DNA from 2 places in the Nocardia sp. NPDC060249 genome. Region 2 is predicted to be linked to the other one. Evidence: riboswitches for the same ligand, from Rfam matches in the RefSeq annotation. Region 2 holds a riboswitch; the other holds the start of a gene.
The links. Region 2 has a riboswitch for cobalamin ahead of ACFWFP_RS27140 (FecCD family ABC transporter permease). Riboswitches for the same ligand answer to the same signal wherever they lie in the genome.
Positions count from the first base shown of each region.

Region 1: it holds a riboswitch for cobalamin, as region 2 does, so the genes downstream of both, ACFWFP_RS20565 (ABC transporter substrate-binding protein) here and ACFWFP_RS27140 (FecCD family ABC transporter permease) in region 2, are expected to answer to the same signal.

Region 1 is NZ_JBHXAQ010000005.1:252,082-258,095, reverse strand. It holds gene ACFWFP_RS20585 (GGDEF domain-containing protein) at 1-521, shown strand, start outside; gene ACFWFP_RS20580 (LLM class F420-dependent oxidoreductase) at 589-1,506, shown strand; gene ACFWFP_RS20575 (acyl-CoA dehydrogenase family protein) at 1,523-2,737, opposite strand; gene ACFWFP_RS20570 (SDR family NAD(P)-dependent oxidoreductase) at 2,873-3,670, opposite strand; cobalamin riboswitch at 3,750-3,883, shown strand; gene ACFWFP_RS20565 (ABC transporter substrate-binding protein) at 3,989-5,515, shown strand; gene ACFWFP_RS20560 (class I SAM-dependent methyltransferase) at 5,512-6,014, shown strand, end outside.
Region 2 is NZ_JBHXAQ010000010.1:5,349-11,362, forward strand. It holds gene ACFWFP_RS27130 (ABC transporter substrate-binding protein) at 1-785, opposite strand, end outside; gene ACFWFP_RS27135 (ABC transporter ATP-binding protein) at 782-1,612, opposite strand; gene ACFWFP_RS27140 (FecCD family ABC transporter permease) at 1,609-2,640, opposite strand; cobalamin riboswitch at 2,673-2,798, opposite strand; gene ACFWFP_RS27145 (ABC transporter substrate-binding protein) at 2,882-3,973, shown strand; gene ACFWFP_RS27150 (ABC transporter permease) at 3,973-4,833, shown strand; gene ACFWFP_RS27155 (ABC transporter ATP-binding protein) at 4,809-5,573, shown strand; gene ACFWFP_RS27160 (LLM class flavin-dependent oxidoreductase) at 5,570-6,014, shown strand, end outside.

The sequences.
Region 1 (6,014 bases), on a different contig from region 2:
CGCTGACCGACCTGCTGAACCGCCGGGGCCTCGAGAACCGGCTGCCACAGCTGATGGATCGCAATCCCGCGATCTGTGTCATCTGCTTCGATCTCGACCGGTTCAAAACCGTCAACGACACCTGGGGTCACCGGATCGGCGACATCGTCTTGATGCGGACCGCCCGGCGGCTGCGCGAGGCCGCCGGGGAGCTGGCGGTGGTGGCACGCACGGGTGGCGAGGAGTTCGTGGTGGCCGCCCCCATCGCCGCGGCCGCCGCGCGCAGGGAAGCCGAACGGCTGTGCCGCGTGATCGCCGAGCCACCGGAGACCACGGTGGCGGTCACCGCGAGTGTGGGTGTCGCGGTGTTCGACGCATCGAACTGTCCACGATGCCCGTGCCCGACGCCGGACCGGCTGCTGCAATCCGCCGACGCGGCGATGTACCGGGCCAAGCAGTCCGGCGGGAACCTGGTGGTGGTCGACGAACTCACCCCGCCGGCGGACCACCGTCACCCGGGCGACCCGCAGGACAGCCGGTAGCACCCACCGCTCCCGAGATCGGGGCACCGCCGCGCCGGAGCTGTTCGCATCGGGCACGATGGTGATCATGGACCTCCGCATCTTCACCGAACCCCAGCAGGGCGCCGACTACGACACGTTGCTGTCGGTGGCGCGCGCCGCCGAGGAGCTCGAATTCGACGCGTTCTTCCGCTCCGACCACTACCTCGCCATGGGCGATGCCTCGGGCCTGCCCGGCCCGACCGATGCCTGGATCACCCTGGCCGGGCTGGCCAGGGACACCTCCCGTATCCGGCTGGGCACCCTGGTCACCGCCGCGACGTTCCGGCTACCGGGGCCGCTGGCCATCCAGATCGCCCAGGTGGATCAGATGTCGAACGGGCGGGTCGAACTCGGTCTCGGCAGCGGCTGGTTCGCCGCCGAACACGCCGCGTACGGAATCCCGTTCCCGGACAACAGGTTCGGCCTGCTCGAGGAGCAACTGGCCGTCATCACCGGACTCTGGGACACCAAGCCGGGGGCGACGTTCAGCTTCGAGGGCGCCCACTATCAGCTCACCGACTCCCCCGCCCTGCCCAAGCCCGTACAAGACCCGGTGCCCGTGATCATCGGCGGCAACGGCAAGGTCCGCACCCCGCGCCTGGCGGCCCGCTACGCCACCGAGTTCAACATGCCGTTCGCCTCGATCGACGACAGCGCCGCCCAGTTCGACCGGGTGCGCACCGCGGTGCGCGCAGCCGGTCGCACCGACGAACTGATCTACTCCAACGCCCTGGTCGCCTGCGTCGGGCGCACCGACGCCGAGGTAGCGCGCCGGGCCGCCGCGATCGGCCGCGAGGTGGACGAACTCGCGAGCAACGGCCTGGCCGGCTCGCCCGCCGAGGTCGTCGACAAGATCGCCCGCTACCGCGAGATCGGCGCGAGCCGGATCTACCTCCAGATCCTCGACCTCGCCGATCTCGATCACCTGGAACTCATTGCCGCCGAGGTGCAATCGCAGCTCTGAGAGATCGATGTCGCGGTCAGGGAAGCAGACCGAGGGCGGTGCGGCCGACGACGTCGAGGATCACGTCGGTGTTGGGGGGATGGAGTTGTCCGGTGCGCACGTCGCGGTAGAGACGTTCGAGTTCGTTGCGGCGACTGACCGACGACGCGCCGACCACCTGCACCGCGGTATCGACGACGTTCTTGGCTGTCCTGGTGGCGAATTCCTTCGCCGAGAACAGACGCGGAACCGCCCACACGCCGAGATCGACGCCGGCGTCCGCGTCCCGGGTCGCCGTCTCGAGCAGTGCGTACGCGGCATCGAGCTGGATTTCGGCTTCGGCGATCTGGCGTTGTACCGCCGGTTTGCCGGCGTGGGCCTCGACACCGGGGACCAGCGAGGAGCGGGTGCCGGCGTGCAGGATCGCGACATCGAGTGCCCGCCGGGCGATCCCGAAGTAGACATTGGCCAGCAGCGGCAGGTACCAGCCGAGGATGCCGTTGATCAGCGGGGGGTAGGCACCGCCGGGCGCGTGCGTTCCCGCGAGCGTCGCGGCTTCGGCACGGGCGTTGTCGAAGATCGTGTCGTCGCTGCGGGTCGCCCGCACGCCGAGGGTGTCCCAGGTTTCCTCGGTGCGCACCCCCGGCTGATCGCGGGCGACGAACAGATGCACGATGCGCGGGTCGGCGGGGTCGGAGTCGTCACGGGCGTGGATACCCACCGAGGTCCACACCGGGCCGAGCGAGGTGAAGGTCTTGCGGCCGTCGACGCGGTAGGAGCCGTCGGGCAGGCGCCGGGCGCTCACCACCGAATCATCCAGTCCCACATCGTTTCCGCGTTCACCGTGACCGGCCGCGAATACCTCGCCGTCGCGGACCGCGGCGAGCAACCAGCTGAAGTCCTCCGCGCCGGAGACGGTCAGCGCGGCAGCGGGCCCGGTCCAGTACAGGTGCATATTCACCGCGAGCGCTGTCGCGGGTGCCCAATACGCCAATTGCCTTTGTTCCCTGGACAATTCGCTGAGCGACAGGCCCCGGCCACCGTACTGCGGCGGCAGCGCGGCGCGCAGGTACCCGGCCTCGCGCAGTTCCTCGAAATCCTCGGTGAAGAAGGTGTTTTCAGCGTCGTAACCGGCCGCGCGGGCGTGGAACCGGTGGTAGTCCTCGGTGCTGAAGAAGGCGCTCGGCGCGGCGGCCGCCGAGAGCGGGGAGGTGCTGCTGGCCACGACGGTGGGTGTGACGGTGCTGGTCATCGCTGGTCTCCCGGGTTCGCCTCGGCGGCGAGATCGATGGCTTGCGCGAATCGGCGCGACGCCGAATGTGGCAAGTATCGCGGGCCGGCCGGGCCGCGGTGAAGCAATAGAATCGGCCCGATCACATCCCGAACGTCAGTAGAAGACCGGCCCGGGAACGCCACCGCCGGCCGCGATGGCATCACCGGTGATGGCGATGCTGCGTGGCGAGGCCAGGAACGTCACCACATCGGCGACCTCACCCGCGTCGATGATCCGGCGGATCGAATTCTTGACCAGCTGTGATTCCAGCTCGGCCACGTCGCCACCGTCTTGCTCGACCTGGCGGGTGAGCCGTTCGGTGAGCCGTTCGGTGCGGGTGAGACCCGGGTGCACGACTGTCACATTCACCCCGTGCGGCCCCAGCTCGTCGGCGAGGTTCTTGGTCAACGCCGAGACGCTCACGTTGCGGATGGTCTGCCCGATCGAATTGGCCTGCCGCGCACCGAGCCCGCTGATGTTGATGATGCGACCCCACCCCTGCGCCACCAGATGGGGAGCGACGGCACGTGCGGTGCGCAGGTATCCGAGCACCTTGATCTCGACCTCCCTGCGCACGATCTCGTCGGAAGTGGCTTGCAGATCGCCGCCCGCGCCCGCGCTCCACGGTGTGGCGGCGGAGTTCACCAGGATGTCCACGCCACCGAGTTCGGCGACGGTGCGCGCGACGAGTTCTCTCACCTGCTCGTCGTCGCCGGTGTCGGTCGGTACCGCGATCACCCGCCGTCCCGTTTGCCGAGCGATCTCGTCGGCGGCGGCGCGCAGCGGGTGCGCCGACCGTGCCGCGAGCACCACATCCACCCCCTCCGCCGCGAGCCCTCGCGCGATAGCCAGACCGATTCCCTTGCTCGCGCCGGTGACGATCGCCCGTTTCCCATCCAGTCCCAGATCCATGGCCCGACGCTAACAATCACACCCACAACGCCACACGCCCCAGCTCGAGATGATCGAAACCCGCAGCAGCCAGGGCTTCTCGCAATGTCCGGCGCACCGCGTAGGATATCGCCTGTCCGTAGGGAAGACCGGTGCAAGTCCGGGGCTGTCCCGCAACTGTGAGGCTCGTTCCCGAGCCGAAGCCAGATACCTGCGGACGAACTGTTGAAACGGTCGTGATCACGTGGGTATTGATCGATGCGCCGAACCGAGCCACACCGGTTGTGACTTGTTTGCGCATGTCTTCGTCGCGTGAGAGCCCACGCGATAGGAGCCTCCATGCAGCCGTCGAATCTGCGCCGCCGCACCTTCCTGCTCGGTGGCGCGCTCGCCGCGGGCACGGCCCTGGTCGGGTGCAACCGCTCGGCACCGTCCGGGAACTCGGTCGACACCTTCACCGCCGCCTTCCAGGGCTCCGGTGCCGGTGAGGGGATCGATCCCGGTGTGAACACGCTGTTCATCGACGAGGCTCGAATGAAATCGGTCTACGACGGACTGTTCGAGATCGATGAGACGATGACGCCGATCCCGCGCCTGGCATCAGCGGCAGAGCCGAACGCCGACGGCACGCGGTGGCGCATCACCCTGCGAGACGCCGTCTGGCACAACGGAAAAGCCGTCGGCGCCGACGACGTGCTCTACACCTTCTCGAGGGTGCTCGGACCGCCGCAGCGCCGCCCGTTCATCGCCGCCTCCTCACTCGACAAGGTCGACCTCGCCCAGAGCCGCGCCATCGATGCGCGCACGGTGGAGATCGTCTTGAAGGAGCCCTCTTTCGAGTTCCTGATCGCGTTGTCGGCCTATGGGACCAAGATCGTGCCGAACGGAGCCACCGACTTCGAGCGACCGGTGGGGACCGGCCCCTTCGTTTTCGACTCCTTCACGGCCGGTAAAGAATTCGTGGCCACCGCCAACGATCGCTATTGGGACGGCGCCCCCTCGATCCGTCGACTGCGCATCGTCAGCGCGGAGTCCGATGCCCGCCTCGCGGCGGTACAGAGCGGCGAGATCGACTACGCCGACAACCTCACCCCGTCGGCCGCACGGACCCTGCAAGGCAGGCCCGGCCTGACGCTCGCGGCCACCCCCAACAGCGGCATCTACTTCTTCGCGATGAAGACCGACCGTGCCCCGTTCGACAACCCTGATGTCCGCCGGGCGGTCATGCGGATGCTCGACCGCGACGAACTGGTCAAGGTCGCGCTCGAGGGCAACGGCGAGGTCGGCAACGATGTGTTCGGCAAAGGCTTCCAGTACTACGCCGACCTGCCCCAACACACCTACGATCCCGACGAGGTGGGCCGGTTGCTACGCCGCGCCGGGGTCCGTGACCTGTCGTTCGACCTGTTCACCGCGCCGGTGGCGCACGGATTCGTCGAGTCGGCAAGGCTTTTCGCCGAACACGCGAGCCGCTGTGGGGTGAAGGTCAACGTCGTCCTCGGTTCCAAGGACACCTATTACACCGATGCGCTCAACACCGGCCACCTCACGATGGGCCAGTCCGGGCCACTGCCCGTTCCGAACCATTTCGCGTCACGACTGCTCACCGGATCGCCGCAGAATCGGACGAAGTGGTCCGATGCCGAGTTCGACGCGCTGTACGTCAAGGCGCAGTCGACACCTACCGAGCAAGGACGCGCGGCGATCTACCGCACCATGCACGAAATCCTGTACGACCGAGGCGGCTTCGTCTTCTTCGGCAACACCGCCTGGAACAGCGCCGCGGGTGATCGTTTTCAGCAACTGCCCGCCGCGGTGCCGAACTCGCACGGCTGGGCCCGATTCGACGAGGTGAACGCTCGATGACCGAACTGGACGCGGCGACGGCGCGGTACTGGCTCGAACGCTGGGACCGCCAGCAGGAGCACTACATGCCCGACCGCGAGCAACGATTCGAGGTGATCGGCGATGTGCTGGACGAACTCGGTGACCGCGACGACCTGTTGATCGTCGATCTCGGGGTCGGACCGGGAACCCTGTCGCAGCGGCTGCTCGACCGGTTTCCCGACGCCCGCGTTGTCGGCGTCGACGCCGATCCGCTGCTGCTCGGTCTCGCCGAGCCGGCGTTGGCCTGCCCTCGTTTCCGCACAGTGAACGCCGACCTGCGCACCGAGGGATGGCTCGACGCACTGGATCTGGAGCGAGTCCCCGACGCGTTCGTCAGCACCACCGCCCTGCACTGGATGAATCGTGATCCGTTGCGTGCGTTGATCAAGACCTGCGCGCAAGCGCTGAAGCCCGGCGGGTTGTTCGTCGACGGTGACCACCTGTACGAGGGCCCAGCCGGTACCGGGCTCGATGCTCT
Region 2 (6,014 bases):
TCCGGGTCGGCGGCCGCGAGCCGTTCCCAGGAGACCTTGGTCCAGGTGTCGTCGACATCGTCGAGGATATTGCGCGCTCCCGCCGCTTCGAGGATCGCTTGGGGCGCACCGTATTTCCCGCTGGAGTAGATGGTGTCGGTGCCGCTGTCGAACAGGAACACGGTCGGGGTGCGCGCCGGTTTCGGTGCGGCCGTCAGGGCGGCGAGCCTGCGGTCGAGATCGGTGACGACCTCGACCGCGCGCTCGGGGTGGCCGGTGATCGTGCCGAGGTCGGTGAGGTCGGTGCGCAACGCGGTCCACGGTTCCACGGTGCCGCGGGCGGCCGCGCCGTCGATTCGGCGACAGCTCTCGGTGAGGACGTAGGCGGCGACGCCGTCTTTGCGCAGTGAGGCGGGGGTGAGGTTGCTCGCCTCGTCGTAGCCGTAGCTCCAGCCGGCGACCATGACGTCCGGCCGCTGGGCGAGGACCGTCTCACGCGAAGGGTACTCGGGCGCAACAGAGTTCAAGCCGTTGACGATGTCGGCACCGTAGTGCGCACGCAGTGTGCCTGCGTCGCGCTGAATGCTGGAGACCGCGACGACCTGGTCCTGCGCGCCGAGGGCGAGCACCATCGAGATGAGATTTCCGTCGTTGACGAACATCCGCTGCGCGGGGGCGGGGAACGGGGTTTCCTTGCCGCAGTTGAGGATCGGGATCGTCGTCGCGGATCCCGTGGTTGTTCCGGAGCAGGCCGTCAGGACGGCGGCAAGGGCAGTGGTGGCCAGGATCCGGCCGTGGTTCTTCATCGTCGCGCCTCTCGCGGGGTGATCAACAGGTGGTCTTCGCCGGTCGCCGGGTGCTGGACGCGTGTCGCGTCCACACCGAATACCTCGGCCACGACATCGGGGGTCAGCGCCCGCGCCGGTGGCGCCGGTGGTCGGGTGGAACCGTTGTGCAGCACGATGATCCGATCGCAGTAGCGGTCGGCCAGGGACAGATCGTGCAGGGCGGCTACGACGGTCCGGTTCAGGCTTCGGATGAGGGCGAGCAATTCCAGCTGGTGGGTGACGTCGAGATGGTTTGTCGGCTCGTCGAGCAGTAGCACCGGGGTGTCCTGGAGCAACGCCCGGGCGAGCAGCACCCGCTGCCGTTCGCCGCCCGACAGGTGCTGTACCTGCCGGCCCGCGAAACCGGGCAGATCCACCGACGCCAAAGCCTGTGCCACCCGCTGCTGTTCGCGCGGGGCACCCAGGCCCCACGGTGGCAGATACGGCGTCAACCCGAGGGCGACCACTTCGCCCACCAGCATGTCGGCGGGCGGGTTCTCGTCCTGCGCCACCAAGGCCACCGTCGCCGCCCGCTGTCGCGGCCGAAGAGCGTGCAGCTGCTGACCGTCCACGAGCACGCGGCCATGGCTCGGCCGGGCTACCCCGGCCAAGACCCGAAGCAATGTCGACTTGCCGCTGCCGTTGGGACCCACGACACCGATGGTTTCCCCCGGCTCGATCGAGAAGTCCGTTCCGGCGACGATGGTGCGTCGACCGATGGCGCAGCTCAGCGTGTCCGCCCGGAGTGCGCCCTCGGTGGTCCGGGCGCGCGATCCGGGATCCGGTTCGACGGCGCGCAGCCTCATGGCGTGCCGAACTGGTAGCGCCGCCTGCCCATCAGCAGCAGGAAGGTGGGTGCGCCGATGAGACCGGTGAGCACGCCGACCGGGATTTCGGTGGGACGCACCAGGATCCGGGTTGCCGCGTCGGCCACCACCAGGAACAGGGCACCGCCGAGTGCGCAGGTGGGAAGCAGATGGCGATGGCGGGGGCCGACGATCATCCGGGCGGCGTGCGGAACGACCAGGCCGACGAAGCCGATGCCGCCCGACACCGCGACCAGGACGCCGACGAGCACCGCGAGCAGCACGAACAGACCGATGCGCAGCTGTCGCACCGGGACGCCGACCGACGACGCGGTTTCCGCGCCGAGGGTGAGCGCGTCCAGCCATCCGGCGATCGCCAGGAGGATCGCGCCGCAGACCGCCACCACCGTCAAGGGCAGGGCGATGGTCGTCCAATCGGCACCGGCGAGACTGCCGAGCAGCCAGAACAGCACCGACTCCGCCGCCGCCGGATCCGTGCTGCGAAAGACGAGGAAACTGCTGAACCCGGCGAACGCCGACCCGAGCACGGTGCCGGTGAGCACCAGCCGCAGCGGCGTGAGACCGCCCTGGGCGAACGCGATCAGGAACACCAGGGCCGCGGCGCCGAGCGCGCCGAGCAGCGCACCGCCCGACAGCGCCCAGATCCCCGCACCGGCGAACAACCCGGAGGTGATGACCGCGGCCGCGCCGACACCCGCGCCGGAGGAGACACCGAGCAGGAAAGGATCTGCCAGCGGATTGCGCACCAGCGTCTGCATCGCGGCCCCGGCCAGCGCCAACCCCGCGCCGACCACCGCTGCCAGCAGGGTGCGCGGCACCCGGAGCTGCCAGACGATGGTGTCGATGCCGAGGTCGGTGGGTGTCACGCCGGTGAGTCGCGCGGTGAGGGTGTCGAGCACCGCGGACACGGGCACGATCTCGGCGCCGAATCCGGTGGCACCGATCATGGCGACCAGCAGCAACACCGCGAGCAGGGGTAGCGCCAGCGAGATCCGAGCACGGATCATCGCGAATTCTCCACAGGCAAGCGCGGCCCTTTCAGCGGGTGTCCCGGCGAGGGAGGTCTGACTTTCGCCGCGAGGCGATCACAGTGGCGCGACCGTTCCGGAGTTGCACCGGATTCCCGCACCCGCCGAGGTTGGCACCCGAATTTTACCGCGGCACGCAGTGCCGATGCGGAGCCGGGCCCTTCAAATCATGGAAACGCTAATAGTGTTCGGGGACGATCGCGGTTGCTTGAATTCGTCTATGTACCGACCGAACACCTTTCGACCCGGCCTGCGTGGCCGCGCCACCGCCGCACTCCTCGCGATGGCAACCGTTGCGACGCTCGGCCTGACCGGCTGCGCGCAAGGCAACGACACACCGGTCGGCACCCCCGACGCGCCACTGCCCACCGAGGTTCCACCGGGCACCACGCTCGTCGTCGCCGATCAGTCGGAACGCCTGCAATCGGCGCTGCGGCTGTCCGGTGAGCTGGACAAGCTGCCGTTCAAGATCGAGTTCGCCAACTTCGTCGGCGGCCCGGCCATCCTCGAGGCGTTCCGAGCGGGCGCGGCCGACGTCGGTCAGGTCGGCGATGTGCCGCCGATCCACGCGCTGGCCGCGGGCCAGGACGTGCCGATCATCGGTTCCTACCAGACCAACCCCCAGGCCCTGAAACTCGCTGTGGCGCCGGGCCGTTCGATCAGCAAGCTCACCGACCTGAAGGGCAAGAAGATCGCCTACGCCGAGGGCACCGCCCAGCAGGCAGCGGTGCTGAAGGCGCTCACCAAGGCGGGTCTGAAGCCCACCGATGTGGAGCTGGTCCGGCTGCAGCTGGCCGAGTTCCCTGACGCGGTCCGCACCGCGCAGGTCGACGTCGCGCCGCTGATCGAACCCAACGTGACCCGGTTCCTCCGCACCGAGGGCGCCTCGCTGATCCCGGACTCGGAGACCACGGGCATCTACAGCGGCCTCGCCTACCTGTACGCGCGCCGGGCGGTGGTCCAGGATCCGGCGAAGGCCGCCGCCACCCGTGCTCTGGTCGGCGCGTTCGTGCGCGCCTGGCAGTGGACCAACACCCATCGCGAGGAATGGGCCACCCGCTACTACGTCGGAAGCCAGAAGGTCAGCGCCCACGACGCCAAGCGGATCGTCGAATCGCTGGGCACCTACACCTTCCCGCACCTGGACCAGCAGCTGATCGCCCGGCAGCAGACCACCATCGACGCGATCGACGCCGTGGGCGAGCTGCCCAAGAAGATCAAGGCCGTCGACGGTTTCGACCTGCGCTTCGACGCCGCGGTCACCGAGGCGGTCACCGCCAGCGGAGCCGCGTACGCACCGGCGGTGAGCTGATGGCCACCATCGATGCCGGGGCGCTGCGCAAACTCAGGACCAGCACCGCCCCGGTCGAGGCACTCGCCCCGCGCGGGCGAGGCCGGCGCAGACTGGGACCCGGCAAGCCGATCCCGTTCGGCTTCGCCCTCGGTCCGGTTCTGCTCATCGGTACCTGGGTCATCGGCTCCGCGATCGGGGCCATCGACCCGGAGACCCTGCCCGCGCCGTGGACCGTCGCGCAGACCGCGGGCGAGCTGATCGCCGACGGCCGGTTGCAGTCCAACCTGCTGACCTCGTTGCAGCGGGCCGTGATCGGCCTGGTCCTCGGTGTGGCGATCGGCGTGGTGCTCGCGCTGGTCGCGGGGCTGAGCCGGATCGGTGAAGCCGTAGTCGACGGTCCGGTGCAGATCAAGCGGGCGATCCCGACGCTGGCACTGATCCCGCTGTTCATCGTGTGGTTCGGGATCGGCGAGCAGATGAAGCTGATCGTGATCACCACCAGCGTGCTCATTCCGATCTACATCAACACCCACGCCTACCTGCGCAGCGTCGACGCGCGCTATGTGGAACTCGCCGAGACGGTCGGGCTGTCGCGGTGGGGTTTCCTGCGGCGGATCGCGCTGCCGGGTTCGCTGCCCGGCTTCTTCCTCGGGTTGCGGCTGGCGGTGACCATTTCCTGGCTCGCGCTGGTTGTGGTCGAACAGGTCAACGCGACCAGCGGCATCGGCTATCTGATGACGCAGGCGCGCACCTACGGGCAGATCGATGTGATCGTCGTCGGCCTGGTGATATACGGACTGCTCGGACTGTTCGGCGACCTCGCCGTGCGGGCAACGGAACGAAGGGTGCTGGCATGGCGACAGACACTGGGCGACTGAGCTCCGACGAGCGGGTCGTCGTCCGCACCCGCGCCCTGACGCGCGGCTTCGGCGAGCGAATCGTGTTGGACGGCATCGACATCGAGATCCGGCGCGGTGAGTTCGTCGCGCTGCTCGGGCGCAGCGGTTCCGGTAAGAGCACGCTGCTGCGGGCACTGGCCGAACTCGATTCCGAAGTGCCCGGATCCGGTGACCTGACGGTGCCGACGCAGCGCGCGGTGGTGTTCCAGGACTCGCGGCTGCTGCCGTGGACGCGGGTACTCGACAATGTGGTGCTCGGGCTGACCGGGCGCGACGCGCAGCAACGCGGGCGGTCCGCACTGGCCGAAGTCGGGCTGGCCGGACGGGAGAAGGCCTGGCCGCGTGAGCTTTCCGGGGGCGAACAGCAGCGGGTGGCCTTGGCCAGGTCGCTGGTGCGTGAGCCGGAATTGCTCCTGGCCGACGAACCGTTCGGCGCGCTCGACGCGCTGACCCGGATTCGGATGCACGCCCTGTTGCAGGCGCTGTGCGAGCGGCATCGGCCCGCCGTGCTGCTGGTGACCCACGATGTGGACGAGGCCGTGCTGCTCGCCGATCGGGTGCTGGTCCTCGACGAGGGCCGGATCACGATCGACCAACGCATCGAGACCCCGCGCCCGCGCAGGCACGCGCACCCGGAGTTCGTCCGGCTGCGCGAGGTACTGCTGACCGGGCTCGGCGTCGACACAACAGAGTCAGAGAAAGTGAAACAGGCCTCATGAGTGCACCGCGTCAACTGAGTCTGAACGCGTTCATCTACCCGTCCGGGCACCATGAGGCCGCCTGGCGGCATCCCGACAGCAGGCCCGACCGCATCTACGACGTCTCCTACTATCAGGAGATCGGGCGCACCGCGGAGGCGGCGAAGCTCGACGCGGTGTTCTTCGCCGACGGTCCCGCCCTGCGCACCGATGTTCGTCACAATGCGGCGCCCGGCCTGGAGCCGATCACGCTGCTCACCGCGATCGCCGCGGCGACGACACATCTGGGCCTGATCGCGACCGCGTCCACCACCTACTACGAGCCCTACAACCTGGCGCGGCTGTTCTCCTCGCTCGACCACATCTCCGGTGGACGCGCGGGCTGGAACATCGTCACCACCGGAACCGACCTGGCCGCGGCCAACTTCGGGCTCGAACGCCACCCGGATCACGCCGAACGCT